One region of the Alsobacter sp. P4_H11 genome, then DNA from elsewhere that is predicted to be linked to it. Evidence: predicted binding sites of a transcription regulator. Region 1 holds the regulator's gene; each other region holds the start of a gene.
What was found. Region 1 encodes PhoB, which activates phosphate uptake and scavenging genes when phosphate is short. Its sites were predicted from a motif close to TGTCATNNANCTGTCAT; they were not measured.

Region 1 (10,412 bases):
TGCTGGTGTCGCTGCTGTCGGCCGCCCGACGTGACGCTGAGGCGCGCTACGTCGTCTGCATCATGAACGACGAGATCGACCCCGGCCTCATGGCCGAGCTGGAGGCGTGCGGCTTCCCCTGCTACCGCCTCGGACGCCCGGAGGGGCGGCTACATCCCCGCTACATGCTGGAGCTCGTGCGCATCGTCCGGCGTCACGGCGTCCAGGTCGTGCACACGCACAACGAAGGCAGCCGCAAATGGGCCATGCTGCTGCGGCTCGCCCGCCCGCGGCTCAAGGTGGTCTACACGCTGCACTGCCTCGGTTTGGCGGAGCGCTACGGCGCCATGGCGCGAAAGCTCTACCGCACCGGCGTGGACGCCACCGTGGCGATCTCCCGGGCGACGGCCCGCGAAGGCAGCGCGATCGGGGCGCGGCGCCTTGTCGAAATCCCGAACGGCGTTGAACTCGAACGGTTTCGCGGCGCCCGGCGCGAGCGCTTTGCAGATGGGCCGCTGCGCCTGCTTCAGGTCGGGCGCTTCAATCCCGAGAAGGGGCAGGACATCCTGATCCGCGCCCTTTCAATTTTGAAGAGCCGCGGCGTCGACGCCGCGTGCACGCTGGCGGGCGTCACGCTGGGCGCGCGGGATCCCTGGGTCGCCGAGTTGGAGGCGCTCGCGCAGGAGCTTGGCGTCGCCGACCGCGTCCAGTTCGTGTTCGGCCGCACCGATGTCGAAAACCTGCTTCGCGACGCCGACATCTGCGTGATGCCGTCGCGCTCGGAGGGCTTCGGCCTGGCGCTCGTGGAAGCCATGGCGGCCGGCGTCCCGGTCGTGGCCGCCCGTGTGGGAGGCCTCGCCGCCCTTGTGCAGGAAGGCGTGAACGGCCTCCTATTCGCCTCGGAAGACGCCGGCGGCCTGACGGACGCCCTCGCGCGGCTGGCCAACGACCCGATGCTGAGGCGCAGCCTCGCGATGGAAGGCGCCGCCTCGGCCGAGTGCTACGGCATCGACGCCACCTTGCGGGATCACGCCCGCCTCTACGCCGATCTCGCCGCCTGACCGGACGCCTGCGCGGCGCCCTCGTCCTCCAGGGCGGGACGAACATGCGAGCCGAAGCGGCGCCTCAGCGCGAAGAAGGGCTGCTCCACGAGCCTGTAGGACGCGAACGCAATCGCGAAGGCGAGCCCGATCCCGAGCCCATAGGCCAGCGCCAGCCGCCAGCCGCCGCCCGGCACGAGGCCGAGCGCGATCTCGTAGCCGGCGAAATGCCACAGATAGAGCGAGTAGCTGAGCTTGCCGGTGGCGACCAGCGGGGCGCTGTTCATGACGCGCTGAACAATCCCGCCGCTGCGCGCCGACACCACCGCCAGGATGATCGGGACCAGGGCGATCTCCTGCACGCTGTAGCGCAGCGTCTGGCGGAACCACGGGTCGCGGATCACGAAGGTGAGCGCCAGCACGGGGAGGGCCAGCATGGCGACGCGCGGATCGCGCAACAGCCCCGGCAGCCCCGCCGCCGGGCTGCGGTGAACGATCGCCGCGAGCGCGCCGGCCAGAATGCCCTCGATCCGGCACTCGGTCGCCATGCCGGTGTAGTCCACCGCGACCGCCGGCCAGACCGCCGACACGCCGATGCGCGCCGCCAGCGACACGGCGCAGAGCGCCAGCAGCGCGGGCGCGAGCCGTCGGCCGGCGGCCAGCACGGCAAGGAGCAGCAGCGGATAGAACGCGTAGAAATGCTCCTCCACGGCCAGCGACCATAAATGGCCGCCGATCCCGTCGAGCCGGTGCGGCGCGAAGATGTTCACGTAGTTGGCGAAATACAGCAGCGCGCTGGCGGCACCGAGCGGGTCCACGGGCTCGCCGGCCGCATAGCCGACGAGCGCCATCACGGCCACATAGGCGATCAGCGGCGGATAGAGCCGCAGCATGCGCCGGGCGTAGAACGACCCGATCGCGATCGTGCCAGTGCGGTCGACCTCGTCCAGCAGCAGCCGCGTGATCAGGTAGCCGCTGATCGCGAAGAACACCGTGACGCCGAACACGCCCGGCACCAGGCCTTGCAACCCCGCATGCGAGATCATCACGATCAGGATGCTGATCGCCCGCAGGCCGTCGAGGCCCGGTATCGTTGAGGGATTGCGCTGGTCCGCCATGAGCAGACAGGCTAGGCCGGGGGCGTTCACATTCCCTTCTCGGTGACCCGCAATCGCAACCCATGGTTGAGAAACCACAAAAGTCGACAGCGAAGCTCGCTTCGAACCCTGCCCGCCCTCGCGCGTTGACGCCGCGCCCACCCCATCCAGAGAGCCTGAAGCCATGACCCTGTCCGAGCCCGGCCCCTCACGCGCTCCCGCCGGCGGGCCGGACGCGGACGGCTTCGCGCTGTTCCTGGATTTCGACGGCACGCTGGTGGATCTCGCCCCCCGGCCGCAGGACGTTGTGGTCGCGGCGGGCCTCGGCCAGACGCTCGAACGGCTGCGCGATCGCTGCGGCGGCGCCCTCGCGCTTGTGAGCGGCCGGCCGATCGCCGTGCTGGACGAGTTCCTGGCTCCCCACGTCTTCGACGCCGCCGGCCTGCATGGCGTCGAGACCCGCCATGCCGGCAAGTTCCTCGCGGGCGCGGGCGCCGACGATCCCGTGCTGCGCGACGTAGCCGAGCGGCTCAGCGCCTTCGCCAAGCGTCACCCGGGATTGCTGCTGGAGGACAAGGGCCGCTCCGTCGCGCTCCACTGGCGTCTCGCGCCCGAGCTCGAGGACGAGGCCGTCGCCCAGGCGGGCGCCGCGATGGAGCGCCTCGGGCCGGGCTGGCGCATTCAGACCGGCAAGAGCGTGCTCGAAATCCTGCCCGCTTTCGCCAGCAAGGCCGGGGCCGTGCGGGCCTTTCTCGACATGGACCCGTTCCGTGGCCGCCGCCCGGTTTTCGTGGGCGACGACGTCACGGACGAGCACGGCTTCCAGGCCGTGCTCGAATTGGGCGGCCTCGCGATCCGGATCGGGGACGGCCCCACCATCGCGCCCTTCCGCCTGCCGAGCCCGACGGCGTTCCGCGAACGGCTCACCCGGTGGGCCGAGGGCGCGCCGATCGAGGTCTAGAGCCTCAACCGCGCGTCGGCCGCCCCTCGAGCGGATAGGCCGGATCGTTGTAGCCCGGGGTCGACGGGTGGCCGGCCGGCACCAGCCGGTCGATCAGCGCCTCGTCCTCGGGCGTGAAGCGGTAGTCCAGCGCCGCGAGGTAATCGGCCCATTGCTCCTCGGTGCGCGGTCCGCCGATCACGCCCGTGACGAAGCGGTTGTTCAGCACCCAGCCGATCGCCAGGTGGGACGCCGACGCCCCCTTGGCTTCCGCGTGCCGGCGCACCTCCTGGGCGATCTCCAGCGACTCCGGCCGCCATTCGGTCTGCATCATGCGGGCGTCCTGCCGCCCCGCGCGGGTCCCCTCGGGCGGCGGCCGGGCGGGATCGTATTTGCCCGTCAGCACGCCGCGCGCCAGCGGACTATAGGGCACCACGCCGAGGCCGAAATGGCCGCAGGCCGGCAGATGCTCCACCTCCGGCATGCGGTTCATGGCGTTGTAGTAGGGCTGGCTCACGACCGGGCGGTCGATGCCGAGCTCGTCCGCGATCCGGCAGATCTCCGCCACCCGCCAGCCGCGATGGTTCGACAGGCCGAAATAGCGGATCTTGCCCTGCCGCACGAGGTCGCCCAGCGCCCGCACGGTTTCCTCCAGAGGCGTGTCGTGGTCTTCCTTGTGCAGGTAGTAGACGTCGATCACGTCCGTCCCGAGCCGGCGCAGGCTGGCCTCCGCGGCTTCCATCACGTAGCGGCGCGACAGGCCGCGCCCGTTCGGGCCCTGGCCCATCGGATTGCCGACCTTGGTGGCCAGCACCCACCAGGAGCGCTCGTTCTTGATGGCGCGCCCGACGATCTCCTCGGAGCGGCCCTCCGCATACATGTCGGCCGTGTCGATGAAATTGACGCCGGCCTCGCGACCGCGCGCGACGATGCGGTTGGACGTCGCCTCGTCGGTCTGCGCGCCGAACATCATCGTGCCCAGACACAGGGGCGAAACCTTCAGGCCGCTGCGGCCCAGCGTGCGGTAGTCCATGGCGCGTCTCCTTGTTCCCGGCCGGATGGTCGGCCGACCCGCGTCCGTTTGCAATGCATGCGGCCGCGCCCGAGCCGCCCATTTGACGCAGGGCGGAACCGGTCCCGCGCGGCGGGATTGACCAGCACGACACGACAAGGATTGCGCGACACGGAGGCCGCCATGCCGCAACCCGCCATCGACATTCCCTCGCCGGGGCCGCCGCCCATTCCGGGCGTGATCCCCGGCCGCGATCCTGCTCCGGGCGGCAACATTCCGTCCGAGACCCCGCCCGCGCCCGACCCGGACGAACCCGCGCCGCCGAGCGGCCCGAACGATCCCTACCCGGCCGAGGAGACGCCCATTGGCGATCCCCGAGGTCCCGGCTCCGAGCCGGACTACTTGCCCGGCCAGCCGACCGATCCCGGAACACGTTTCTGAGTTCGCGAAGCTGGAACGGGTCGCCCCGGGTCCGCCGTCCTCCTCGGACCCGGGGCTCGCCCCGCCAGGCTATTCCTCTGCCAAGCGCCTCGCGCAGAGCGGCCCCTCGCGGGCTTTTCCAGCCTTGCCAACGGGCTCCATCCCCGTAACCTTCGCGCCGAAACAGCCCTGGCAAGGGCAGACGCGAGGGTGGTGACGCCGATGGCGCAGGAATTGAGGATCAAGGACGCCGATTTGCGCGCCGCCGTGCGCGCGCTGTTTGCGGCGGCGGGGTCGAGCGAGCGCGAGCAGCGCCTCGTCGCGGACCATCTGGTCGAGGCCAACCTGCGCGGCCATGACTCGCACGGCGTCGGCATGATCCCGGCCTACATCACGAATTTCTCCGCCGGCGAGATGAAACTCAACGCCGCCCCGACGGTGGCGGTCGACACCGGCTCGCTCCTGGTCTGCGACGGAGGCATGGGGCTCGGCCAGACCATCGCGCATGATTCCGTCGCGCTCGCGATCGACCGCGCCAGGCAAAACGGCAGCTGCATCCTCTCCCTGCGCAACAGCCATCATATCGGCCGCATCGGCCACTGGTCGGAGCAATGCGCAGCCGAGGGGCTGGTCTCGCTGCATTTCGTCAACGTCATCAGCGATCCCGCCGTGGCGCCGTTCGGCGGCCGCGCCGCCCGCATCGGCACCAACCCGATTTCGATCGGCATTCCGCGCCGCGGCCAGGAGCCGATCATCGTCGATTTCGCCACCAGCAAGCTCGCGGTCGGCAAAGTGCGGGTCGCCTACAACAAGGGCGTCGACGTCGCGCCCGGCGTGCTCCTGGACGGGGAGGGCGAGCCCACCACGAGCCCGGCCGCATTGTTCGAGGAGCCTCGCGGCACGCTGCTGCCCTTCGGCGATCACAAGGGCTGGGGCCTGGCGCTGGCCTGCGAGCTTCTGGCCGGCGCGCTCTCGGGCGGCGGCACGCAGCACCACCCCAAGCGCCGGCAGGCGATCGTCAACAACATGTTCTCGGTGGTGGTTTCGCCCGACGCCGTCGGCACGGCCGAAACCTTTTTTCCGCAGATCGACGCCTTCATCGAGTGGGCCCGCACGCCCCCGCCCGGGCGCGATCCCTCCGTGCTGATCGCTGGCGAACCCGAGCGCCGCACCCGCGCCGAACGCCAGCGCGACGGCGTGCCGGTGGACGTGACCACCTGGGAGCAGATCGGGCAGGCGGCGGACGCCGTCGGCCTGCCGCGCGAGGAGTTGCAGGCGCTCGCCGGCCTGGCCTGAGCGGCGCCTCCGGCCCGCGCCGGGGCTTGCGGGGCCGGTCCGGTGCGGCCATAAGGAGCCGCCGCGAGGGCCGCGGCCCAGCATGGACCCAGGAATGACACGCATGCAGGAGCGCTCGGGCGACGAGCTGCCCGAGCCCGGCCCGGTCGTCGCCGGCTCGCCGAGCGGCAGGCTTGGCGGCCCGAACGCGCCGCGGGGACGTTGGGCGTGGATCGGCGCCGGCGCGAGCGTGCTGCTGTTCGTGATCTCCGCCGTGGTGCTCTGGCGCATCCTCTCGGAGGTGAAGCTCGCCGACGTGCGCGCCGCCTTCGCGAGGACCGAGCTCGAGAACCTCGCTATCGCGCTCGCCTTCGTCACGCTGAGCTACACGCTGCTTACCGCCTATGACGCGCTGGCGCTGCGCCAGCTCAAGCTGCGTATCCCGTTCCGCACCACCGCGCTGGGCTCCTTCACCAGCTATGCCATCTCGTTCACGCTCGGCTTCCCGCTCGTGACCGCCGCCACGGTGCGCTACTGGATCTACGCGCCGCTCGGCGTGTCGCCCGGCAAGGTCGCGAGCCTGACCACCATCGCGGGCCTCACCTTCCTGCTCGGCATGGGTACGGTCGTAGGCTTCGGACTGATCTGGCAGGCGCCGGCCATTTCGGATATCAACCATCTGGCCGTGAACGCGAACCGCCTCATCGGCGCGGCCGTGCTGGCCGTGATCGCCGGCTACCTGTTCTGGGTCGGGGCCAAGCGGCGGGCCGTGCGGGTGCAGCGCTGGCGGCTGGAGCTGCCGAGCTTCCGCGTCTCGCTCGCCCAGATCGTGCTCGGCGCGGCGGAAGTCTGCTGCGCCAGCGCGGTGCTCTACGTGCTGCTGCCGCCCGGCTACGGTGTCGAGTTCCAGACGCTGGCTGCCATTTACGCCTTTGCGTGCATCCTCGGCATCGTCAGTCACGCTCCGGGCGGGCTTGGGGTGTTCGAGAGCACCATGCTGCTGGCCTTCTGGCGCCTGCCCTATGGCGGCATGATCGGCGCGCTGCTGCTGTTTCGGATCTGCTATTACCTCATACCCTTCGTTCTCGCACTGGCGCTGCTCGGCGCCATGGAGATCGTCCGCCGGGTGAAAGCCTTCCGGGCCGACGAGAGCGAGGATGAGGACGACGACGAGGTCGAGGTCGGATCGGGCTGAGGGGCGAGGGATGGACGACGTCGCGCAGGACCCACCGTCGCCGCCCGCGCGCGACGCGTTCGTGGCGTCCGTGCTGGAGGCGATCCCCGACCCCGTGATCTTGGTCGACCCCGTGCTCACGGTGGTGCTTTGCAACGCCGCCGCCCGGCGGACATGGCGCTTCGTCGCCCCCGGCAAGCCGCTGTCCTTCGCGCTGCGCGCCCCGGCCCTCATCAGCGCCGCCGAAGCCGCTGTGCGGGGCGAGGGGCCGATTTCCGACGAGTACGACGAACGCGTCCCCGTTCAACGCGTGTTCTCCTTCCAGGCCTCGGCCCTGCCGGGAGACGCCAGGGAGCCCGGCGAACCCGCCGCCCTGATCGCGTTTCGCGACCTGACGGAGGCGCGCCGGCTCGAAAAGATGCGCGTCGATTTCGTCGCCAACGCCAGCCACGAGCTGCGCACCCCTCTCGCCTCCCTGCTCGGCTTCGTCGAAACGCTGGAGGGCCCGGCCAAGAACGACGCCACGGCGCGCGAGCGCTTTCTCGCCATCATGCGCGCCCAGGCGCAGCGCATGTCGCGCCTGATCGACGACCTCCTGTCGTTGTCGCGCATCGAGATGAGCGAGCACCGCCACCCCGACGCGCCCGTGGACCTCGCCGCCGTGGCCCGCCAGGTGGTCGACACGCTGCGGCCGCTGGCCGAGGACAAGGGCGTCGAGATCCGCGTTCACGCGCCCGGCCCGGTGATCGTGCCGGGGGACCGGGACGAGCTGCTGCGCGTCGCCGACAACCTCGTCGAAAACGCCATCAAGTATGGCCAGGCCGGCAAGCTGGTCGAGATCACGATCGACAGCGTGCAGGATGGCGGCCGGCCGCACGGGCGCTTGTCGGTGCGCGACCATGGCCCCGGCATCGCGCCAGCCGACCTGCCGCGCCTCACCGAGCGCTTCTACCGCGCCGAAACGGGCGACAAGAGCGGCACCGGCCTCGGCCTCGCGCTGGTGAAGCACATTGCGACCCGCCACCGCGGCCGCCTCGCGGTGGAAAGCCGCCGCGGCGAGGGCTCCACCTTCCGCGTCACGATCCCGCAGTCGAATCCCTAGACGGCTCCGCCCGCAAGGGTTGCGGAGTGTAATATGAATGTCATGGACCGGTCATACACAGCAGGCTGTGAAGCATCCGGAGACCGCGTGATGGCGTCCGCCCCATTCATCCTGATCGTCGAGGACGAGGAGGCGCTGACGCTGTTGTTGCGCTACAATCTCGAGGCCGAGGGTTATCAGGTCGACGCCGTGGCGCGCGGCGACGAGGCCGACATCCGCATCCGCGAGCGAACCCCCGACCTGATCCTCCTTGACTGGATGCTGCCGGGCCTTTCCGGCATCGAGCTGTGCCGGCGGCTGCGCCAGCGCCCTGAGACGCAGCGCCTGCCCATCATCATGCTCACCGCGCGCGGCGAGGAGAGCGAGCGCGTTCGCGGCCTCGCGACCGGGGCGGACGATTACGTCGTAAAGCCGTTCTCGGTGCCCGAGCTGGTCGCCCGCGTCCGCGCCCTGCTGCGCCGGGCCTCCCCCGAGCGGGTCGCCAGCATGCTGGAATCCGGCGACATCGCGCTCGACCGCGAAACCCGCCGGGTGCGCCGCAGCGGCCGCGAGCTGCGCCTTGGGCCCACCGAGTTCCGGATGCTGGAATTCCTGATGGAGAAGCCCGGCCGCGTCTTCACGCGCTCGCAGCTGCTCGACGGCGTCTGGGGCCTCGACAGCGAGATCGACGAGCGCACCGTCGACGTCCACGTCGGGCGCCTGCGCAAGGCCATCAACCGCCCGCGCGAGAAGGACCCGATCCGCACCGTGCGCGGCTCGGGCTACTCCTTCGACGAGACCTTCGCGCGCCGCTAGGCTCTACTGCGCCGCGCAGCTCGCGATCAGCCGCCGGATGAAGCCGACGCCGCGCTCGATTTCGTCTAGCGTGATGTACTCGTCCGGCTGGTGCGCCTGGTTGATGGAGCCCGGCCCGCACACCACGGTGGGCAGCCCGTTGCGCTGGAAGTGCCCGGCCTCGGTGCCGTACGGCACCGTCATGGTCTGGTTGCGGCCCGCGAGCCGCAGCGCCAGCGTCTCGGCCGCGGAGCCCGGATCGGGTGCGAGCCCCGGAACCGCGACCTCCAGCAGCGTTTCCACCGAGCCCGGCCAACCCCACCGCGTCAGGCGCGGAACCACCACGCGCTGCGCGTAGTCGTCCAGCATGCGGGCGACCTCTTCCTCGTCGGTCCCCGGCACGCCGCGCACCTCCCACTGGAAGTGGCAGATCTTCGGCAGGATGTTGCGGGCCGTTCCGCCGTTCACGGTGCCGACATGCACCGACGAATAGGGCGGGTCGAAGCGCCCGGTCGGGTCGCCCTTCTCGCGGTACACGTCCGAGATCCGGTCCAGCTCCTGCAGCAGCCAGCCGGCCGCGAAGATCGCGTTGGAGCCAAGCTCGGGCTTGGCCGAATGCGCCTCGTAGCCGTGCACATAGGTGTTGAACGTCACCACGCTCTTGTGCGCGTCGGCCACCTGCAGCTCGGTCGGCTCGCCCACGATCACGGCCTGGGGCCGCGGCAGGTCCACGCCCATGCGCCGGATGGTGTCCACCACGCCAAGGCAGGTGAGCTCCTCGTCGTAGCTGAGCATGATGTGGATGGGCGTCTTCAGCGCCGCCGCCTGCATCTCGGGCACGAGCGACAACGCGATGGCCGCGAAGGCCTTCATGTCCACCGCGCCGCGCCCGTAGGCCTTGCCGTCCGCGACCCGCAACGTGAAGGGATCGCTGGTCCAGGTCTGGCCGGCGACCGGCACCACGTCGGTGTGGCCCGACAGCACGATCCCGCCGCGGTCCGTAGCGCCGATCGTGGCGAACAGGGCGGTCTTGTCGCCGGTCTCGTTGGGAACGCGCACCGACGCCACGCCGAGGTCGGCGAGGTAGCGCTCCACGAAGGCGATCAGCTCCAGGTTGGAGCGTGAGCTTTCGGTGTCGAACGAAACGAGGCGCTCCAGCAGGGCGAGCGGCGTCATCGCGGATTTTCTTGCGGCGGCCATCAGTGCATCACCCGGCGGCGATTGGGACTATCGAGCGAGAACGCCGGAATGCTCACGTCGAAGCTCGCTCCATCCTCCGTCTTCATGCCGTAGGATCCCGACATGATGCCCTCGGGCGTCTCCAGCGGGCAGCCACTCGTGTATTTGAATGTCTCGCCGGGCGCGAGCGTCGGCTGCTTGCCGATCACGCCCTCGCCGCGCACTTCCTTCACCGCCCCGGTGGCGTCGCGGATGTGCCAGCAGCGCGTCAGCAGGGTCACGGTCTCGGTTCCGAGATTTTCGACCTCGACCGTGTAAGACCAGAAGAACTGCTTCTTTTCAGGCGTCGACTGGTCCGCCATGTAGGCGGGCGTGACGGTGACCTGGATCTGGCGGGTAACGGCGCGATACATCGTCGCG
Region 2 (10,412 bases), on a different contig from region 1:
CGCTCTCGCGCGCCACGGCCGCGAAGTGCTCGAAGACCTCGTCCTCCGTGAGCGGCGTGTAGGACACGGCCGCGAGCAGGCCGGCCGCGGCCCCGATCGCGCGCGCGTCCTGCGCCAGCCGAATGGCCTCGTCGGTGCGCAGCGCGCCGACGCCGACCAGCAGCGGCACGCGGCCGGCGACTTCCTCCACGGCCGCCTCGATCGCGCGGCGACGCTCGGCGCGCGCAAGGTAGGGGTAGGAGCCCGTGCTGCCCAGGAGCCCGATCGAGTGCACGCGCGCGTCGACCAGCGGGCGCAGGAGCCGCCGCAGCGCGTCGACGCGGACGACGCCGTCGGCGTCCGAGGGGGTGATCGGAAAGGCCGAGAGCCCGCGCATGGGTTTACTCCAGATGCCCGACGGTCTTCTCGACCGCCGCCACCACGGTGCCGTAGTGCACCAGCGCCTGGGCGTGGCGCATCTCGGTCGCGTACCAGCGGTCGCCGTCCAGCGCCGGCTCGATCACGCCGCGGATCGCCTTAAGGGCAGCCGCCGTACCGGAGCCGAGCGGATGCGCCTTGGCGATGGGCTCCACGAGGCTGAGCGCTTGGGCGGCCATCAGCATTTCGCCGGCGACGATCATCTCCGTGTTCTCCACCACCGTGCGGGCCTTGCGGGCGCACCAGGTGGAGTTGGAGACGTGGTCCTCGGCGTTGCTCTTGCCCGGGATGGAATCCACAGAGCCGGGAGTCGCGAGCGTGCGGTTCTCCATCACGAGCGCCGACATGGAGCACTGCACGGTGGCGAAGCCGGTGTTGAGGCCCTTCTTGCCGGCCAGCAGGTTGCGCGGCAGGCCGTAGCTCATGGTGGGGTCGACGAGGCGCGCCAGGCGCCGCTCGCAGATGGAGCCGAGGTCCGCCATCACGATTGTGAGCAGGTCCATGACCTGCGCGACGTACTGGCCGTGGAAGTGGCCGCCCGAGAGCGAGACATAGCCGCCTTTCCCGTCGTCGAAGATCAGCGGATTGTCGGTGGCCGAGTTGATCTCGGTGGCGATCACGCCGTCGATGTAGTCCAGCGCTTGCACGACGGGGCCGTGCACCTGCGGGGCGCAACGCAGCGAATAGACGTCCTGCACGCGCGGCGGTGGGGCGACGCCTTCCTTCCGGGTCTCTTCCGGGAACACGGTGAGGCGCGCGGCCTCCGAGCAGCGCTGGCTGTCGCCGATGAGCTTCAGGACGTTGCGGGCCACCGCGGCCTGGCCGGGATGCGGACGGGCCGCGTGCACAATGGGCAGGAACGCGATCTTCTCGGCCCGCAGCGCCTCGAGCGTCAGGGCCAGCGACACGTCGGCGGCCTTGCGGATGCGCTTGGCGTCTTCCAGCGCCAGCACGGCGATCGCGAGCGAGACCGTGGAGCCGTTGATCAGCGCCGACGCGTCCTTGGCGCCGAGGTCGAAATCGGGCGTCAGCCCGGCCGCCTCGATGGCTTCGCGCGCCGGCATGCGCTGGCCGCGATACACGATCTCGGCTTCCGGGAAGCCGCAGACCGCGCCCGCCATGTGGGCGAGCGGCGCGAGGTCGCCCGAGGCGCCGACCGAGCCCTTGGCGGGGATCACCGGATGAAGGCCGGCGTTCAGAAAGGCGAGCAGACGCTCGACGAGCTCCACGCGGGGGCCGGAGAAGTTGGACGCGAACGCGTTGGCGCGCAGCAGCATGATGGCCCGCACGGCGTCCTCGGGCAGCGCCTCGCCGATGCCGGTGGCGTGCGCGTAGATGGTCTTGGCCTGGTAGGACACCATCTCGCTCATCAGCACGCGCTGGTCCTTGAACAGGCCGACGCCGGTGTTGAAGGCGTACATCAGCGGCGCGTCGTCGTTCATCCAGTGCGCGTCGATGTATTCGCGCGTCGCCGCGATCCGGTCGCGCGCGTCGGGGGCCAGGGCCGCTTCCTCATACGCGCCCGAAGCGTCCGGGCGCGACACCCGCATCACCTGCGCGGCCGTCAGCGTGCGTCCATCGATCTCAATCGCCATCGGGGGTCCCCTTCACGTCCGGGCTCCATCCCTAGCGTATGCGCCCGGTCGGTGTCGACGGCGTCAGCACGGCAAGGAGCGCAGGCCGGGCCGGATCGACTTCACGATGGGCTTGGCCCTGATCTGCGGCTGACGGCCCTCTCCGGCGAACATCAGCATGTAGTTGGCCTTCACGGTGAGGATCTGCCGTTCCAGCTCGCAATGGGGCGTGTCCGAACAGGCGCTCAGGGTGACCGTGAAGGGCTCGTTCTGGTGCCGGCCGCTGTAGAACACCTCGTGGCAGCCATCCTTGCTGACGTTCATCTCGCGCGCGTTGGCCTCAAACGGGCCCTTCGCGGTAAACATTGCGAAGATCTTGCCCCGCCGCTCGTACAGCATCAGCTCGGTGTGGACCTCGCCAACATCGAGCTTGGTGACGTAATTGTCCACCGAGATGACCTGGGCGTGCGCCGTCGGCGCGACAAGACGAAGGATCAGGACGGCGAGCAGAAAACGCAACGAAGACTCCCCAAGCTGGAGGAATCATGGCGCTCGATCGTCAATATTCATCACACCGCACAAAAATTGCGCGTCTGTACTTTGCAATCTAGAGTAGCTGCAACGAATTGCTGCGGGCCGTCCGCGCGCGGCTGACCCGGAGCTTCACGCGGCCCGGGACGCGGCCCCGGACACGCGGCTGAGCCGCTTGCCGGTTTCGCGGTCGAACACATGCACGCATTGCGGAGCGATGGTGAGCGCCACCTGCCGGGTCGCGGCCGGCAGCGAGCCGGTCGGGATCTGCAGCACGAAGGCGCCCTCGCCGATGGTCCCGTGCAGCAGCTCGGTGGCGCCGAGCTCCTCGACGAAATCGATCGCGAAGGCGCAGCCGGGGACCCCGGGCGCGGCGATCTCGGCCTCCTCGGGGCGGATGCCCACGTCCACGGCGAGGCCGGGCTTCAGGTCGGTGGCCATGTCGGCGGCGGCAAGCGACTGGCCGCCCACCGAGACGCGGCCGTCCGCCTCCACGACGCCCGGCAGGATGTTCATGGGCGGCGAGCCGATGAAGGTGGCGACGAAGCGCGTCTCGGGCCGGCGATAGACCTCGGTCGGCGTGCCGACCTGCTCGACCTGCCCGCCGCTCATCACCACGAGCTTGTCGGACAGCGTCATGGCCTCGACCTGGTCGTGCGTGACGTAGATCGAGGTGACGCCCAGCGCGCGCTGCAGCTTCTTGATCTCGACGCGCATCTGCACGCGCAGCTTGGCGTCCAGGTTGGACAGCGGCTCGTCGAACAGGAACACCTGCGGCTTGCGCACGATGGCGCGACCCATGGCGACGCGCTGGCGCTGGCCGCCCGAAAGGGCGCGCGGCTTGCGTTGCAGGAACGGCTCGATGGCCAGGATGCGGGCGGCTTCCTGCACGCGCCGGTCGATCTCGTCCTTGGGCGTGCCGCGGTTGCGCAGGCCGTACGCGATGTTGTCGTAGACCGACATGTGCGGGTACAGCGCGTAGTTCTGGAACACCATGGCGATGTCGCGCTCGGCCGGCTCGATCTCGTTCACGACCCGGCCGCCGATTGCGACCTCGCCGGACGAGATGGTCTCCAGCCCCGCCACCATGCGCAGCAGCGTGGACTTGCCGCAGCCGGAGGGGCCGACCAGCACGCAGAAGCCGCCATCCGGAATGTCGATGCTGACGCCCTTCACGGCCTCGACGCCGCCGGCATAGACCTTGCGGACGTCCTTCAGGGTGACAACGGCCATGGGTTACTTCTCCGTCTCGACGAGGCCGCGCACGAACAGCTTCTGCATCAGCAACACGACCAGCACGGGCGGCAGCATGGCCAGCACGGCGGTCGCCATCGCGAGCTGCCATTCGGTCAGCGCGTCCTGGGTGACCAGCATCTTCTTGATGCCGATCACGATGGTCTGCATGTTCTCGCGGGTGGTGATCAGCAGGGGCCAGAGATACTGGTTCCAGCCATAGATGAACTGAATCACGAACAGCGCCGCGATGGTGGTGATCGACAGGGGCAACACGGTGTCCCAGAAGAACTGCATCGGCCCGGCGCCGTCGATCTTCGAGGCTTCGACCAGCTCGTCCGGGATGGTCATGAAGAACTGCCGGAACAGCAGCGTCGCGGTGGCGGAGGCGATCAGCGGCACCGCCAGGCCCGCATAGGTGTCGAGCATGCCAAGATCGGCCACGATCTTGTAGGTCGGGTAGATGCGCACCTCGACGGGCAGCATCAGGGTGATGAAGATCAGCCAGAACGCGCTCTGGCGCAGCGGGAAGCGGAAATACACCACCGCATAGGCGGAAATGATCGAGATCGCGATTTTCCCGACCGCGATGATGATCGCCATGATGAAGCTGTTCAGCAGCATCGGCCCCACCGGCTCGCGCGCGGTGGTGTTGCCGGCCAGCAGCGCCCGCGAGTAGTTCTCGACCAGGAACTTGCCCGGATAGAGCGGCATCGTGCCGTTCGCGATGGTGCCGGCGTCCCAGCTCGAGCCCACGAAGGCGACGTAGACCGGGAAGGCGACGATCAGCACGCCCAGGATCAGGATGAAATGGGGCAGGAACGTCGAGAACCAGGTGCGGCGCTCTACCATGGGGAGGCTCCTCGCAGGGCGCGCATCAGTAGTTCACCTTGCGCTCGACATAGCGGAACTGGATGGCCGTCAGCGCGATCACGATCACCATCAGGACCACGGACTGCGCCGCCGACCCGCCGAGATCGCCGCCGAGCCGGCCGTCCGAATAGACCTTGAACACCAGCGTCTCGGTGGCCTTGGCGGGGCCGCCATGCGTGATGGCGTCGATGATGCCGAAGGTGTCGAAGAACACGTAGACGATGTTGACCACCAGCAGGAAGAAGGTGGTGGGCGACAGCATCGGGAAGATGATGGTCCAGAAGCGCCGCGCCGGCCGGGCGCCGTCGATGGCGGCGGCCTCGATCAGGCTCTTGGGGATGGACTGGAGCCCCGCCAGAAAGAACAGGAAGTTGTAGCTGATCTGCTTCCAGGCGGCGGCCAGGATCACGAGCAGCAGGGCGTGGTCGCCGTTCAGCATCGGGTTCCAGGGCACGCCGGCGGCGATCAGGCCGCGGCCGATCATGCCGAGCGAGGGCTGGAACATGAACAGCCACAACACGCCCGCGATGGCGGGCGCGACCGCGTAGGGCCAGATCAGCAGCGTGCGATACACCGAGCCGCCGCGGATCTGCTTGTCGGCCATGACAGCCAGCAGCAGCGAAAACGACATCGCCAGGATGGTGACGGCGAGCGAGAAGACCAGCGTGGTCCACATCGACTCGTAATAGGAGCGCTGCTGAAACAGCGTGACGTAGTTCTCGAAGCCGACGAACTCGGTCGCGATGCCGAAGGCGTCCTCGATGCGGAACGACATCCACACGGCCTGGGAGGCCGGCCAGTAGAAGAACACCAGCGTGATGACCAGCTGCGGCGCGAGCAACAGGTAGGGCAGCAGCTTGTTGGTGTAGACCGAGCGCTTTTCCATGGGGGCCGTGTGTGAGGAGATCTGGCGGCGGGCGGAAGCTTTTTCGTCGATCGCGCGCGGTTGGCGCCGCCCTCACCCCAGCCCTCTCCCCGTCGCCGGGGAGAGGGGGCGCATCGGCGCCGCGCTACCCTTCGCCCCCGCAAGGGGGAGAAGGTGGCCGAGCGCAGCGAGGTCGGATGAGGGGTCGACGGCGTCAGAGCCGGCGGCTGAACCTCAGCGGTTGGCGGTGCGCTCGAACTGGCGCAGCGTGGCGTTGCCGCGCGAGACGGCGTCGTCCAGCGCCTGCTGGGGCGACTTCTTGCCGGCCAGCGCGGCCTCGATCTCTTCCGACCACATGTCGCGCATCTGCACCATGTTGCCGAAGCGCAGGCCGCGCGAGTTCTCGGTCGGCTCCTTGTTGGTGAGCTCCTTCAAGGGCGTCTCGCGGTCCGGGAACTGGTTGTAGAAGCCCGAGGCCTTGACCTTCTCGTAGGCCGCCAGCGTGATCGGCAGATAGCCGGATTCCACGTGCAGCTTGGCCTGCCGGTCCGTGTCGGACAGGAAGGTGAAGAACTTGGCGATGCCCTTGTACTCGGGAGCCGTCTTGCCGCCCATCACCCACAGCGAGGCGCCGCCGATGATCGAGTTCTGCGGAGCGCCCTTGACGTCCGGGTAGTAGGGCATCGGAGCAGCCGCGAACTCGAATTTCGCGTTGGCCTTGACGTTGCCGTAGAAGCCCGAGGACGTCAGCATGATCGGGCACTCGCCCGACGTGAAGCGACCCTCGTTCTCGTTGCCGCGGCCCGAATAGTCGTAGGTCTTGTCCTTCTGCAGGGCGACGAGGTCGGTCAGCAGCTTCACGTGCGCCGGGCTGTTGAACTTCAGCTCGGTGTCGAAGCCGTCGAGGCCGTTGGCCTTGGTGCCGAGCGGCAGGTTGTGCCAGGCCGAGAACTGCTCGATCAGCGCCCAGGGCGACCACGCGACCGTGAAGCCGCACTTGTCATAGCCGGCGGCCTTGAGCTTCTTGCCGGCCTCGAACACGTCCGGCCAGGTCTTCGGGATCTCGGCGACGTTGGCCTTCTTCAGCGCGTCCTTGTTGACCCACATCACCATGGAGGACGAGTTGAACGGGAAGGACAGCATCTCGCCCTTGGCGGTCGAGTAGTAACCCGTGATCGCCGGCAGGTAGGCCTTGGGGTCGAACTTCTCGCCGGCTTCCTGCATCATCTGGCCGACCGGCTTGATGGCGCCCTTGGCGGACATCATGGTGGCGGTGCCGACCTCGAAGACCTGCACGATGTGCGGCGCGTTGCCGGCCCGGAAGGCCGCGATGGCGGCGTTCAGCGTGTCCGGGTAGCTGCCCTTGTAGGCGGCCGTGACCTTGTACTCGCTCTGCGAGGCGTTGAAATCCGCCGCGAGCTTGTTGACGACGTCGTTGTTGGCGCCCGTCATCGCATGCCACCACTGGATCTCGGTCTGCGCGAAGGCGGACGTCGAGGCCATCATGGCGGCGAGCGACAGCGCAAGCCTGGTACGGAGTTTCATTGCTCTCTCTCCCTGACGGGCCGTTCGGGGCCCTCTTTTGGTTGTCTGGCAGCCCGGCGCAACGTTCAGGCGACGGTTCTATGACAATCAGATGACACGCATTTCCGCAACTGGCGGCGCGGTCACATGGTCGCGCCCACGGTCCAGGGCACGAATTCGGCGTCGCCATAGCCGAGCTGCTCCGACTTGGAGCGCTCGCCGGAGGCGATCCGCAGCACCGTGTCGAAGATTTCCTGTCCCTTCTCCTCGATGGAGACGCCGTCCAGGATGTCGCCGCAGTTGATGTCCATGTCGTCGAGCATGCGGCGGTAGATCTCGCTGTTGGTCGCGAGCTTGATGGAGGGCGTCGGCTTGCAGCCATAGGCCGAGCCGCGTCCGGTGGTGAAGCACAGCACGTTGGAGCCGCCCGCCACCTGCCCGGTGGCCGCCACGGGGTCGTAGCCGGGCGTGTCCATGTAGACGAAGCCCTTGGCGTCGACCTGCTCGGCATAGTGGTAGACGCCGGCCAGCGTCTTGGTGCCGCCCTTGGCGGCCGCGCCGAGCGACTTTTCCAGGATGGTGGTGAGCCCGCCGAGCTTGTTGCCCGGAGACGGGTTGTTGTTCATCTCCATCTTGTTGCGGGCCGTGTAGTCCTCCCACCAGTGGATCATGTCGACCAGCTTCTCGCCGATCTCGCGCGTGGCGGCGCGGCGGGTGAGCAGGTGCTCGGCGCCGTAGATCTCGGGCGTCTCGGACAGGATCGCGGCGCCGCCATGCTTGACGAGCAGGTCCACGGCCGCGCCCAGCGCCGGGTTGGCGGTGATGCCCGAATAGCCGTCCGACCCGCCGCACTGGAGCGCGAGCAGGATCTCGGAGGCCGGCACGGTCTCGCGCCGCGCCGCGTCCGCGATGGGCAGCATGGTCTTGATGGCGTCGACGCCGGCCTGCACGGTCTTCTTGGTGCCGCCGATTTCCTGGATCGTCATGGTCCGGAAGGTGTCGGATTCCTTGATCCCGTAAGCGTCCTTCCAGCGGCCGATCTGGAAGCCCTCGCAACCGAGGCCGACCATCACGACGCCCGCCATGTTGGGGTTGGTGGCGTAGCCCCACTGGGTGCGCTTGAGGATGTCGTAGCCTTCGCCCTTGACGTCGAGCGCACAGCCGCCGCCATGCACGAGCGGGATGACGCCGTCGATGTTGGGGTACTGCTCCAGGATGCCGGAGCGCTCGATCTCCAGCGCCATGAAGCGCGCCACCGAGGCCGAGCAGTTCACCGAGGTGAGGATGCCGATATAGTTGCGGGTGCCGACCTTGCCGTTGGCGCGCCGGAAGCCCTGGAAGGTGGCCTGCAGCTCGACCGGCAGCACCTCCTCGACGCGCGCGTCCTCGGCGAAGCGGTAGTCGCGCTCGAAGTCGTGCATGCCGACATTGTGCTCGTGCACCCAGTCGCCCGGGGCGATGTCCTTGGACGCGAAGCCGATGATCTGGCCGAATTTCAGGATGGGCGAGCCTTCCGGGATCGGCAGGGTGGCCATCTTGTGGCCGCGCGGCACGCGGGCGCGGGCGGTGACGCCCTCCGCGACTGCGCCGACATCCACCGGGTCGACCGCCACCACGACGTTGTCGGCGGCGTTCAGCCGCACGGTGCGCGGGGCGTTGAGGACCGGAGCGTTCATGGCCTACCCTCCTGTGCGGCTCTTGTGGTCGGGCCGCTGCCGATTGTGCATCGAGAGCGCCTCGGCGGCGCTCTCTTTACGCGAAATATTTTCGAATGCCAGCAAAACGCGCGCGTTCCGCGCGGTTACGCTTCGCTGGGGTAAAGCCATTCTATATCGGCCACGGCTCAGCGCCTACGGCGACGCAGCCCATCCGCATAGACGATCAGGATAATCAGCACGCCCGTGATGATGTACTGCCAGAAGGAGTTGACGTTCATCAGGTTGGCGCCGTTGCGGATGGTCGCCAGGATGAAGGCGCCGAGCAGCGGACCCCACACCGAGCCGATGGCCCCGAACAGGCTGGTGCCGCCGATCACAGAGGCCGCGATGGCCTCCAGCTCGAAGCCGATCGCCTGGGTGGCGTTGCCGGTGCCGGTGCGGGAGGCCAGCATCACGCCGACGATCGCGGCGCAGAGCGACGACAGGATGTAGGCGGTGGCCGTGACGGCGTTGACGTTGACGCCCGACAGGCGCGCGGCCTCGGGGTTGGAGCCCACCGAATAGAGGTAGCGGCCCCACTTGCTCAGGTGCAGGTACACGAAGGCCGGCACCGCGACGACGATCACCACCACGAACAGGTTGGGAACGCCCAGCACCTCCCCGCGGGAAAAGCCCGTGAAGGCATCGTTGGTGACGTTGATGGTGGAGCCGTTGGTCATCAGCAGGCCGACGCCGCGCAGCGCCGTGAAGGTCGCGAGCGTGATGATGAAGGGCGGAAGGCCCATCTTCACCACCCCGAAGGCGTGAAACGCCCCGATCGCCATGCCGAGCAGCAGCGAGGCGAGGATCACGATCCACAGCGCCAGCCCATTGGCGGCCGCCTCCGGCAGTCCGACGCCCGTGAGCCCCGCCGCGATGCCGGGCGCGACGCTCTGGATCAGCATTGCGACCACCACGGTGATGAAGCTCGCGACCGCGCCGACCGAGAGGTCGATGCCGGCCGTGATGATCACGAAGGTCTGGCCCAGCGCCAGGATGGCGAAGATCGCGCCCTGGCGCGCCAGGTTGGAGATGTTGCCCGGCGTCGCGAAGGTGGAGGTCTTCCAGGCCAGGAACGCGAACATCGCTAGAAGCACGCCCACCAGCGTGAGGCCGAGCAGGCGCGAGAACTCGAACCTGGTTTTCGGCGCGCCCAGCGTGCTCGCGGTGTCGGTCATGATGCGGGTTCCTGCTGGCGGGGCATGGGGGTTTCGGGACGGCTCAGACGCCGATGGCCTCGGTGAGGATCTGCTCGTGGCTGGCGGCCTTGAAACCGTGGCTGGCGATCTGCCGGCCGGCCCGAAACACATGGAGGCGGTCGGCCAGCTCGTAGACTTCCGGCAGGTAAGAGGACACGAGGAGGATGCCGGCGCCCTTTGACAGCAGCGCGCCGAAGAGCCGGTAGATCTCCGCCTTGGTGCCGACATCCACGCCCACGGTGGGCTCATCGAAGATGAAGAGCTTGGCCCCGTGGTTCAGCCACTTGCCGATCACGATCTTCTGCTGGTTGCCGCCAGACAGGCTGAGCGCCAGCGCGTTGCGGCTCGCGGTCTTGATGCGCAGGTCGGCGATCTGCCGGTCGGCGGCGGCGCGCTCCTGCCGGCCCGAGATCGTGAGCCCGCGCGTGAGGCGGTCGAACACCGGCAGGTTGAGATTGTGGCCGACGCCGAGATTGAGGCAGAGCCCCTGGTCGCGGCG
Region 3 (10,412 bases), on a different contig from region 1:
CTCGGACATCCAGAATGCGGCCGGGGCCGGCCGACGGCCGGGGCGCTTCGTCGAGGGGTTGAAGGGCGGAGCTGTCCGGCGCCATGCGGGCAAGTTTCTCACGCTTGAAGTGCAGCGACCGCATTGACATCCGCGGTTGCATTTTCGAGTATCAGAACCATTGAACCGGTTCAAGGGCGCTTCGAACACCATGGGACGCTACCTTCTGGGACGGCTCGCCAGCCTTCTCCCCATTCTGTTCGGGACGTCGCTGGTCGCCTTCCTGCTGATCAGGCTCGTGCCAGGCGACCCCGCCGTGGCGCTGCTCGGCATGGAGGCGGACGACGCCGCCATCGCGGCGCTGCGGGCGAAGCTGGCGCTCGATCAGCCCCTGTGGATGCAATATCTCTCCTGGGCGGCGGCGCTCCTGAAGGGTGACTTTGGCCGTTCCATCCAGGGCGGCCGCGAGGTGCTGCCGCTGCTCGCCTCGGCGCTCGGCCCGACCGCGCTGTTGTCCGCCGCCGCGCTCGCGATCTCGCTCGTGATCGCGATCCCGGCCGGCGTGATCGCGGCTACCCGCCGCAACACGGCAGCCGACTATGTGGCGTCCTTCGTGGCGCTGTGCGGGCTGTCGCTGCCGAGCTTCTGGCTGGGCATCCTGCTCATCCTGACCTTCTCGATCACCTTCCCGATCCTGCCCGCCTCCGGCTATGTATCGCCGCTGGCCGACATGGGCGGCTTTCTGCGCTCGCTCGTGCTGCCGGCGCTGACGCTCGGGGCCGCGCTGGCGGCCTCGACGATGCGCATGACGCGCGCCTCCATGCTGGAGGTGCTGCGGGCCGACTATGTGCGCACCGCCCGCGCCAAGGGCATCGCGCCGTCGCGCGTGATCTGGCGGCACGCCTTCGGCAATGCGCAGATCCCGATCGTGACGCTGCTCGGCATCCAGATGGGGCAGCTGCTCGGCGGCGTCGTGATCACCGAAACCGTGTTCGCGTGGCCGGGCATCGGCAAGCTCACGGTGGACGCCATTTTCGCCCGCGACTATCCCGTCGTGCAGGGCGCGGTGCTGCTCACCGCCACGCTGTTCGTGCTGATCAACCTGGCGACGGACCTCATCTACACGCTGATCGACCCGCGCATGAGGGTCGCATGAGCGCGGCCGCGATCGAGCCCGCCGTCGCGACGCGGCGCGCCTCGCTGGGCCGGGCGCTCGCGCAGGATCCGCGCGCCACGCTCGGGGCCGCGCTGGTGCTGCTCGCCGTGGTGCTGGCGGTGGCCGCGCCCGCCTTGGCGCCGTTCGACCCGGAGCTGCCGGACTTCACCGCCATCCTGTCGGGGCCCTCGGCCACGCACTGGTTCGGCACGGACGATCTCGGCCGGGACGTGCTGTCGCGCATCATCTACGGGGCACGGGCCTCCATCCTGGTGGGCGTGTTCAGCGTGGTGGGCGCGCTGATCGTCGGCGCGGTGGCGGGGCTCGCGGCCGGCTTCTTCGGCGGTTGGACCGACACGCTGATCATGCGCGTCATGGACGTGGTGTTCGCGTTTCCGAGCATCCTGCTGGCGCTGGCCATCACGGCCGTGCTCGGCCCGAGCTTGCAGAACGCCATCCTGGCCATCGCGGTCGTGAACCTGCCGGTGTTCGCCCGCATCGCCCGCGCGCAGACCATGGTCGTGCGCGAGCTCGAATATGTGGACGCGCAGCGGGCGCTCGGCTTCGGGCCCTGGGCCATCCTGGCGCGCACGATCGCGCCAAACATCGCCGCCCCGCTGATCGTGCAGGGCTCGCTGCTGTTTGCCTCTGCGATCATCACCGAATCCTACCTGTCATTTCTGGGCCTCGGCGTGCAGCCGCCGGCCCCGACCTGGGGCAGCATGCTGCGCAACGCCATCGGGTTCCTCGACATGGGCCCGTGGCTCGCCTGGTTTCCGGGGCTCGCGATCTTTGTCGTGGTGCTCGGCTTCAATCTGCTCGGCGACGGCCTGCGTGATCGCTTCGATCCGCGCGAGGTTCGCTGAACCGCTTTCTGTACTGGTCTGGAGGGACTTGACGATGCTGAGACGTACATTTTGCGCCGGAATGGGCGCGATCCTGGCGATAGGGCTGGCGCAGCCGGCGGCCGCGCAGGACAAGAAGGCGCTCACGGTCGGCATCGTGTCGGACCCGGTGACGCTCGACCCGGCCCAGATGGCGTCGTTCTTTGAGCTGTCGGTGCAGTACAACATCCACGAGCCGCTCGTGCACATGACCCCCGATCTGAAGATCGAGCCGGGCCTCGCCAGCGTGGCCACGCCCGACCCGCTCACCTACGTTTTCACGCTGAAGCCGAATCTCACCTTCCATGATGGCGCGCCGATCGACGCCGCCGCCGTGAAGGCGAACTTCGACCGCATGCTCGACCCGGCCGCGGGATCGCCCCGCCGCAGCGAACTCGGGCCCATCGACTCGGTGGAGGTTACCGGACCGCTCGCCGTCACGATCAAGCTGAAATCCGCCTATGCGCCCTTCCTGCAGGTGCTGGCCAACCGCGCCGGCATGATGGTGTCGCCGGCCGCCCTGAAGTCGCTCGGGGCGGACTTCGCCACAAAGGCGGTGGGGGCGGGACCCTACAAGGTCGTGAGCTGGACCAAGAACGCCGAGCTCGTGCTGGAGCGCTTCCCCGGCTATTGGCGCGGCGCGGCCCCGATCGAGCGCGTCGTGTTCCGGCCCATGGCGGACGAGACCGTGCGGGTGACGAACCTGCGCTCCGGCACCGTGCAACTCGTCGACGGCGTGCCGGCCCAGACGGTCGGCCAGCTCACCCGCGAAGCCTCGCTGAGCGTGAAGCAGACGGATGGGCTCGGCTTCAATGCCTTCTCGTTCAACACCACCCGGGCGCCCTTCAACGACGCCAAGGTGCGCCGCGCCTTCGCGATGGCGATCGACCCGACGGCCGTGCAGAAGGCCGTGTATTTCGGGACGGGCGCGCCGGCCTATGGCCCCATCCCGCCCTCGATTAGCTGGGCCTATGACAAGAACGCGACGCGGCCCAAGGCCGACCCGGCCGGCGCCAAGAAGCTGCTGGCCGAGGCCGGCGTGACGACGCCGGTTCCGGTCTCGATCACGGTGACGAACTCGCCCGCGCAGGTGCGCACCGCCGAGGTGCTGCAGGCGCTCGCCAACCAGGCCGGGTTCAAGGTGGACGTGAAGCAGATCGACGCCACCAGCCTGATCACGGTGCTGCGCCAGAAGGACTTCGACCTGTGCATGTCGCCCTGGTCGGGCCGGTCCGATCCGGACGGCAACATGTTCAACTACTTCACCAAGACCGGCCCCAACAACTTCGCCGGCTACGCGAGCGACGCCGTCACAGACCTGCTCGTGAAGGCCCGCGGCGTCCCGAGCCAGGACGAGCGCGCCAAGCTCTACAACGAGGCCGAGAAGCAGATCGCCGCTGATGCGCCGATGCTGTTCCTGACCTTCCCGGCCACCATCCAGGCCTCCGTGGCGGGGCTCGACTGGATGCAATACCCCGACGGCGCGCTGCGGCTGCAGTTCGCCAAGTTCAAGTAAATACTCACGAGTCCTTCGGCCCCCGCCTCGCGGCGGCGGGCCGGAGGGGCCTGTCCGATCGAGGAACCATGTCGACCAAAAAGATCCTTCTCGCCGGCGAAAGCTGGACCTCCACGGCCGTTCACATCAAGGGCTGGGACCAGTTCGCCTCCGTGACGCACCATCGCGGCGCGGACCCGTTCATGGCCGCGCTGTCGGGCGGTGACTACGCCTTCGACTACATGCCCTGCCATATCGCGGCGGAGCAGTTTCCCTCCACGCCGGAGGCGTTCGACGCTTATGACGCCGTGATCCTGTCCGACATCGGCGCGAACACGCTGCTGCTGCCGCCGGATGTGTGGATCCATTCCCGCCGCTTCCCGAACCGCCTGAAGCTGCTGCGCGACTATGTGCGCCGGGGCGGCGGGCTCGTGATGGTGGGCGGTTATCTGAGCTTCCAGGGCATCAACGGCGCGGCGCGCTTCCGCGGCACGGCCGTCGAGGACGTCCTGCCCGTCTCGATCCACCCCTATGATGACCGCATCGAGATGCCCGAGGGCGTCGACCCCGTGGTGACCGCGGCCGGGGCCGGCCACCCGGCGCTGGGCGGCGTTGCGGGCGGGCTGCCTTACGTGCTGGGCGTCAACGAGGTGGTGGCCAAGCCCGACGCGCAGGTGCTGCTGGCGCTGCCGGACGGCGAGGGCGGCCACCCTCTGCTGGCCGTCGGCCAGTACGGCCAGGGCCGCACGGCCGCCTGGACCACCGACATCGGCCCGCACTGGCTCCCCAACGAGTTCCTTGCCTGGGACGGCTTCCGCCCGCTCTGGACGGGGTTGCTGGACTGGCTCTGCGCCGGGAAGCGGTAAACCCTGCACCGTCATCCCCGGCGCGCCGAAGGCGCGGGAAGGGGATCCAGAGCAAAGGCGCTCACCCCTGGATCCCCTTCCCGGCGCTTCGCGCCGCCGGGGATGACGCCAGATTGGGAGCCGTCTGGGGAGACGCTGGACAGCCAGCGCCACCCTCCCGTCATTGCGAGCGAGAGCGAAGCAATCCAGCTAAAGGCCGGGCCATTAGACTGGATTGCTTCGCCTTCGGCTCGCAATGACGGCGGAGGGTGGGAAAAAGCCCTCAGTCGTTCGCGGCCTGAATGGCCCCGATCACCGCGGCGGTGACCTCCGCGGTGCGGGCCTTGCCGCCGAGGTCGGGCGTGTGGAACTGCGGGTTGGCGGTGACGCGCTCGATGGCGGTCATGAGCCGGCCCGCCGCCTCCGGCTCGCCGAGATGCTCCAGCATCATCACGAGAGACCAGAACGTCCCGATCGGGTTGGCGACGCCCTTGCCCATGATGTCGAAGGCCGAGCCGTGGATGGGCTCGAACATCGACGGAAACACGCGCTCGGGGTTGAGGTTGGCGGTGGGCGCGATGCCGAGCGAGCCCGCCAGCGCGGCCGCGAGGTCCGACAGGATGTCGGCGTGGAGATTGGTCGCCACGATGGTGTCGAGCGTCTCGGGCTTGATCACCATGCGCATCGTCATGGCGTCGACCAGCATCTTGTCCCAGGTCACGTCCGGGTAGCCGGCCGCCACCTCGGTGGCGATGTCGTCCCACATCACCATGCCGTGGCGCTGGGCGTTGGACTTGGTCACCACCGTGAGGAGCTTGCGCGGCCGCGAGCGGGCGAGCTCGAACGCGAAGCGGATGATGCGCTCCACGCCCGCGCGGGTGAGGATGGAGACGTCGGTCGCGACCTCGAGCGGCAGCCCCTTGTGGACCCGCCCGCCGACGCCCGCATATTCGCCCTCCGAGTTCTCGCGCACGATCACCCAGTCGAGCTCCGGGCCCTCCACCTTGCGCAGCGGGCTGGTGATGCCCGGCAGGATGCGGGTGGGGCGGACATTGGCGTACTGGTCGAAGGGCTGGCAGATGGCGAGCCGCAGGCCCCAGAGCGTGATGTGGTCGGGGATCTCCGGGTGGCCGGCGGAGCCGAACAGGATGGCGTCGTGATTGCGGATCTGCTCGCGGCCGTCGGCCGGCATCATCGCGCCGTGGCGCTTGTAGTACTCGCCGCCCCAGTCGAAATGGTCCACCGCGAACCCGAACGTGCCGTAGCGCCTGGCCAGCGCGTCCATCACCTCGACGCCGGCCGAGATTACCTCCGTGCCGATGCCGTCGCCCGGGATGGCCGCGATCGAGTAGGTCTTCATGGGGGAACTCCGGGGGAGGATGCGGCCGCGGCCGTGCGCAAGGAACGGCCGGAGCTTAGTGACGCGCGCGGCGGGAGGCTAGGCGTGTTTGGCGGGTTGACCGCGCGACTAGGGCCGGGCTGAAACAGGAAGTCGGGTCACCCCCGGCCCAACCTCTCATGCGTGACGATCCGGAACCGCTCTCCGGGTTCCTGTCGAAACAACGCGATGCGATCCACCGGCGTCGGGCCCCCGGCGCGGTGCTCGTCGGCCAGAGCCTGGAGGCGCACCGCGATGGCGCCGGCATGTGCGCCGAGAGGGCCCGTGAGCGTCATGTGGAAGCGAAACAGTTCGCGCACATAGGGATAGCCGTAGCGCTCGAACAAGGCGCGCTGGCGCGGCGTCATCGCGTCCGGATTGCGCCGCAGCCGCTCGGCCGGGGTGGGCGGCGCGCGGAACGGCTCGAAAGCGTCCACGGCCGCGTCGGCCAGCGCCGACAGGGCGGGCGGCTGGTCGCGCGGCGCGAGCGCCACGAACGATCCGAGCGACATGACGGCGAGGTCGGCTTCGACGGCCGGCTGTTGGCGCGCGAGCGTCGCCATCGCGGCGACGAGATCGGCTTCAGACCAGCCCCCCGCGAGCCGGAACGGCGCCTTCAGGGTGGCGTGGAAGCCGTAGCGGCGCGGATCCGCGGTGAGGTCGCGCCACTCGGCTTCGGCGATACCCGCGGGCGCCAGCGCCGGCACGTCCTGGCCGGTCGCGGCGTCGTAGCCGAGCACGGCCGAGCCGAACCGCCAGAGCGCGGTGTCGGTGGAGGGCGCGAAGTAGATGGCGTAGCGGGGCGCATCCATCGGGTCAGCCGCCATGGCGTTCGAGAAACGCGTCGACCGACAGCGCTCGGAAATCCGGCAGCGCCAGACGCAGCCGCTCGTGATCCCAGTCCCACCAGGCGAGCGCCTGGAGGCGATCGGCCGTGCGGGCGTCGAAGCGCCGGCGCACCGGGCAGGCCGGGACGCCGGCCACGATCGTGTAGGGCGCGACGTCCTTGGTCACTACCGCGCCGGCCGCCACCACGGCGCCGTCGCCGATGCTGCGGCCGGGCAGGATGATGGCGCCGTGCCCGATCCAGACGTCGTGGCCGATCGTGACCGGCGTGGAGCGACGCCAGTCGAAAAACGCGGCTTCGTCAGCCTCCCCGTCGAAATAGGCCGACGCCCGGTAGGTGAAATGCGCCTGCGAGGCCCGGTGCATCGGGTGATTGCCGGGATTGATGCGGGTGGCCGCCGCGATGGAGCAGAACCGCCCGATGGTCGTGTAGATGATGTCGGAATCCTGCACCACGTAGGAGTAGTCGCCCATGCGGGTCTCGGCCACGCTCGTGCGGGCGCCGACCTCGGTGTAGCGCCCGAGATCGGATTGCACCACCCGCGCGGTGGGATGGATCAGCGGCTCGGGGCCCAGTTTCGTCGCCACGCCGATTCTCCTCCGCATCCGTTCGCGCCGGTCGGTCGCACGGCGCCATGACGCCGGAATGACGCGATGCGGAGCGGCTGTCACGAAAGCGTTGCGGAGACCCTTTAGCCGGTTCCCTCAGCGGGATTTCGGGGGCGACCCAATGCTGGTGATCGAGGGACTGACGCGACTTTTCGGCGGCAAGGCCGCAGTCAGCGACGTGAACCTAACGATCGAGAGCGGTGGCTTCGTGGGCGTGATCGGCCGCTCCGGCGCCGGCAAGTCGACGCTGTTACGCATGATTAATCGCCTGCAGGAGCCGAGCGAAGGCCGCATCCTGTGCGAGGGCCGCGACGTCACGGCGCTGCGCGGCCAGGCCTTGCGTGACTGGCGGGCCGACTGCGCCATGATCTTCCAGCAGTTCAACCTCAGCGGCCGGCTCGACGTGCTCACCAACGTGCTGATGGGCCGGCTCAACAAGACCTCGACGCTCACCTCCGTGCTGCGGCTGTGGAGCCCGCAGGACAAGGCGATGGCGCTTTCCGCGCTGGAGATGCTCGACATCGCCAACCTGGCCGCGCAACGCGCCGACAGCCTCTCGGGCGGGCAGCAGCAGCGCGTCGCCATCGCAAGGGCTCTGGTGCAGGAGCCGCGCATGATCCTGGCCGACGAGCCCATCGCGTCGCTGGATCCGCGCAACACCAAGGTGGTGATGGACGCGCTGCTGCGCATCAACAAGCACTACGGCATCACGGTGCTGTGCAACCTCCATTCGCTGGATCTCGCGCGCACCTATTGCGACCGCCTCGTCGGCATGGCGCAGGGCCGCGTGGTGTTCGACGGCGCCCCCGAGGCGCTGACCGAGGACGTCGCGCGCGAACTCTACGGCCTCGAGGCCGGCGACGTGATGGACGCCGCGCCCGACCGCGCCCAACCGGCCGCCGCCGCCTTCGCGGCCGCCTGACCCCGCCGCCGTCGCGGCGAAATTTCCACCCAGGAGAGACCCATGTTGAACCGTCGCACTCTGATCGCCGCCGGCGCCGCCCTGGTGGGCGCGACGCTGGCCACCGGCGCCTTCGCGCAGGATTGGAAAGCCAAATATCCCGAGCTCGTGCTCGGCGTGATCCCGGCCGAGAACGGCTCGGGCGTGCTCGACCGCTACGGTCCCTTCGTGGAGTATCTCTCCAAGGAGATCGGCGTGAAGGTGACGCTGCGCGTCGCCCAGGACTACGCGGCCGTGATCGAGGGCCAGCGCGCCGGCAACATCCACATCGCCTATTACGGACCGGCGTCCTTCGCCCGCGCCCGCCTCACGGGCGTCGCCACCGACGTGTTCGCGATGGACGTCAACAATGACGGCGCCAAGGGCTACTACTCGGTGTTCTACGTGAAGGCCTCCAGCCCCTACAAGACGCTGCAGGACCTCAAGGGCAAGAACCTCGGCCTGGTCGACCCGAACTCCACCTCCGGCAACAACATGCCGCGCTTCGAGCTCGACAAGATGAAGATCGAGCCGGAGAAGTTCTTCGACAAGGTCGTGTTCACGGGCAGCCACGAGAACGCCGTGCTGGCGCTCAGCCAGGGCACCGTCGACGTCGCCGCCAACGCCTGGACGGCCGACGACGACAGCTACCTCTACCGCATGATCACCAAGAACATGCTGAAGAACGCCGACGGCTCGCCCGCCAAGGTCAGCGACTACCGCATCATCCACAAGTCCACGATGATCGTGAACGGCCCCTACGCCTTTCTCTCCAGCCTGCCGGACGACCTGAAGGCCAAGATCCGCGACGCCTTCATGAACGCCGCCACCAAGGACAAGGCCGCCTTCGACAAGCTGTCGGACGGCAAGAACAAGCCCTGGGCCGCGACCGAGAACAAGGACTACGACCAGACGATCGAGCTGATCCGCTTTGTCGACAGCCTGCGCAAGAAGTCGTCCTGATCTCCTGCCTGTGGGGGCGCGGCGTTTGCCGCGCCCCATTTTCGTGAGGCCCGCCATGGCGACCGCAGTTCCGTTGAGGCCGGACGCCCAGAACGCGGCGCTCGCGGGAGCCTACGAGGCCGCGGTCGCGGCCAAGCGCCGACGCCTTCTGGCCGGGCTCGCCATCCTGCTGGCGCTGATCCTGATTGCGGCGCGCATCAGCGAAGTCGATCTCGCGACCTTCTTCGGCAATATCGGCCGCTTCACCAGCTATCTCGGCCGCATTTTCACGCTGGAGGACGGCGCCCTCGTCTTCACCCACCCGACGGAATGGTTCTGGGGCCTGCGCAAGTGGCTGCGGCTCCTGGGCGAAACCGTCCTGATCGCCTATCTGGGCACCGTGATCGGCGGGCTCGGCGCCTTCGCGCTCTGTTTCCTGGCGGCCCGCAACATGCTCGTCGCGCCCTGGCTGCGCTTTACGGCGCGCCGCTTCCTCGAGTTCTGCCGCACCGTGCCGGAACTCGTGTTCGCGCTCATCTTCGTGGTGGCGTTCGGGCTCGGGCCGCTGCCCGGCATCCTGGCGCTCGGCATCCACACCATGGGGGCGCTCGGCAAGCTCTTCGCCGAAGTGGTCGAGAACATCGACATGAAGCCTGTGGAAGGCGTGGTCGCCACCGGCGCGAGCTGGACGGAGGGCGTGCGCTTCGGCGCGGTGCCGCAGGTGCTGTCCAACTTCACCAGCTACGCGCTACTGCGTTTCGAAGTGAACGTGCGCGGCGCCGCCATCATGGGCTTCGTCGGCGCCGGCGGCATCGGCCAGGACCTCGTGGAGGCGATCCGCAAGTTCTACTACTCCGACGTCAGCGCCATCCTGCTTTTGATCGTCGCCGCCGTGATGCTGATCGACCTCGTCACCGAACGCGCGCGCCACGCTTTGATCGGCAAGGAGGCGGGACGATGAGCGAGGGAGCATCCTTGGCGCCGTCTCGCCGGGCCAGCCTTGGCGACGTCGATCTCGCCGCCATGGCGGCGCGGCACCCTATGGTGTTCCGGCCGGACTGGCGCCGCCGCGCGATCGTCGGGCTGAGCGTGCTCGCCCCCATCGCGCTCTTCGCCTACGCGCTGGACAGCCTCGACATCTCGTGGGCCCGCGTCTGGTCCGGCATGGGCCGGCTCGGCGACTTCGTCGGCCTGATGCTGCCGCCGAGCTACGGCACGACCGCAAAGCTCGTGATCTACCTGCATGCCTTGGCGGAGACGCTCGCGATCGCGTTTCTGGGAACGTTGCTGGCCGCCGTGCTTGCCTTGCCGCTCGGCTTTCTGGCGGCCCGCAACGTC

Region 2: a site for PhoB is predicted at 7,119-7,135, ahead of ugpB (sn-glycerol-3-phosphate ABC transporter substrate-binding protein UgpB). Genes of this name have one in related genera too.
Region 3: a site for PhoB is predicted at 7,219-7,235, ahead of phnC (phosphonate ABC transporter ATP-binding protein). Genes of this name have one in related genera too.

What each region holds. Positions count from the first base shown of each region.
Region 1 covers NZ_JBFUKI010000003.1:340,544-350,955, reverse strand. Annotated here, with positions in the region: gene AC1DSZ_RS07380 (glycosyltransferase) at 1-1,040, shown strand, start outside; gene AC1DSZ_RS07375 (acyltransferase family protein) at 1,019-2,167, opposite strand; gene otsB (trehalose-phosphatase) at 2,301-3,077, shown strand; gene AC1DSZ_RS07365 (aldo/keto reductase) at 3,082-4,089, opposite strand; gene AC1DSZ_RS07360 (hypothetical protein) at 4,252-4,509, shown strand; gene AC1DSZ_RS07355 (malate/lactate/ureidoglycolate dehydrogenase) at 4,711-5,784, shown strand; gene AC1DSZ_RS07350 (lysylphosphatidylglycerol synthase domain-containing protein) at 5,879-6,958, shown strand; gene AC1DSZ_RS07345 (ATP-binding protein) at 6,969-8,039, shown strand; gene phoB (phosphate regulon transcriptional regulator PhoB) at 8,130-8,834, shown strand; gene argE (acetylornithine deacetylase) at 8,838-9,989, opposite strand; gene apaG (Co2+/Mg2+ efflux protein ApaG) at 10,013-10,405, opposite strand.
Region 2 covers NZ_JBFUKI010000002.1:270,168-280,579, forward strand. Annotated here, with positions in the region: gene AC1DSZ_RS04650 (dihydrodipicolinate synthase family protein) at 1-376, opposite strand, end outside; gene AC1DSZ_RS04655 (HAL/PAL/TAL family ammonia-lyase) at 381-2,012, opposite strand; gene AC1DSZ_RS04660 (hypothetical protein) at 2,076-2,510, opposite strand; gene AC1DSZ_RS04665 (sn-glycerol-3-phosphate import ATP-binding protein UgpC) at 2,655-3,755, opposite strand; gene ugpE (sn-glycerol-3-phosphate ABC transporter permease UgpE) at 3,759-4,607, opposite strand; gene ugpA (sn-glycerol-3-phosphate ABC transporter permease UgpA) at 4,633-5,514, opposite strand; gene ugpB (sn-glycerol-3-phosphate ABC transporter substrate-binding protein UgpB) at 5,728-7,038, opposite strand; gene AC1DSZ_RS04685 (UxaA family hydrolase) at 7,161-8,693, opposite strand; gene AC1DSZ_RS04690 (ABC transporter permease) at 8,861-9,895, opposite strand; gene AC1DSZ_RS04695 (sugar ABC transporter ATP-binding protein) at 9,936-10,412, opposite strand, start outside.
Region 3 covers NZ_JBFUKI010000001.1:163,014-173,425, forward strand. Annotated here, with positions in the region: gene AC1DSZ_RS00695 (ABC transporter ATP-binding protein) at 1-124, opposite strand, end outside; gene AC1DSZ_RS00700 (ABC transporter permease) at 191-1,135, shown strand; gene AC1DSZ_RS00705 (ABC transporter permease) at 1,132-2,001, shown strand; gene AC1DSZ_RS00710 (ABC transporter substrate-binding protein) at 2,036-3,535, shown strand; gene AC1DSZ_RS00715 (glutamine amidotransferase) at 3,604-4,380, shown strand; gene AC1DSZ_RS00720 (tartrate dehydrogenase) at 4,643-5,719, opposite strand; gene AC1DSZ_RS00725 (DUF1045 domain-containing protein) at 5,857-6,564, opposite strand; gene AC1DSZ_RS00730 (DapH/DapD/GlmU-related protein) at 6,554-7,171, opposite strand; gene phnC (phosphonate ABC transporter ATP-binding protein) at 7,314-8,114, shown strand; gene phnD (phosphonate ABC transporter substrate-binding protein) at 8,157-9,095, shown strand; gene phnE (phosphonate ABC transporter, permease protein PhnE) at 9,151-10,035, shown strand; gene phnE (phosphonate ABC transporter, permease protein PhnE) at 10,032-10,412, shown strand, end outside.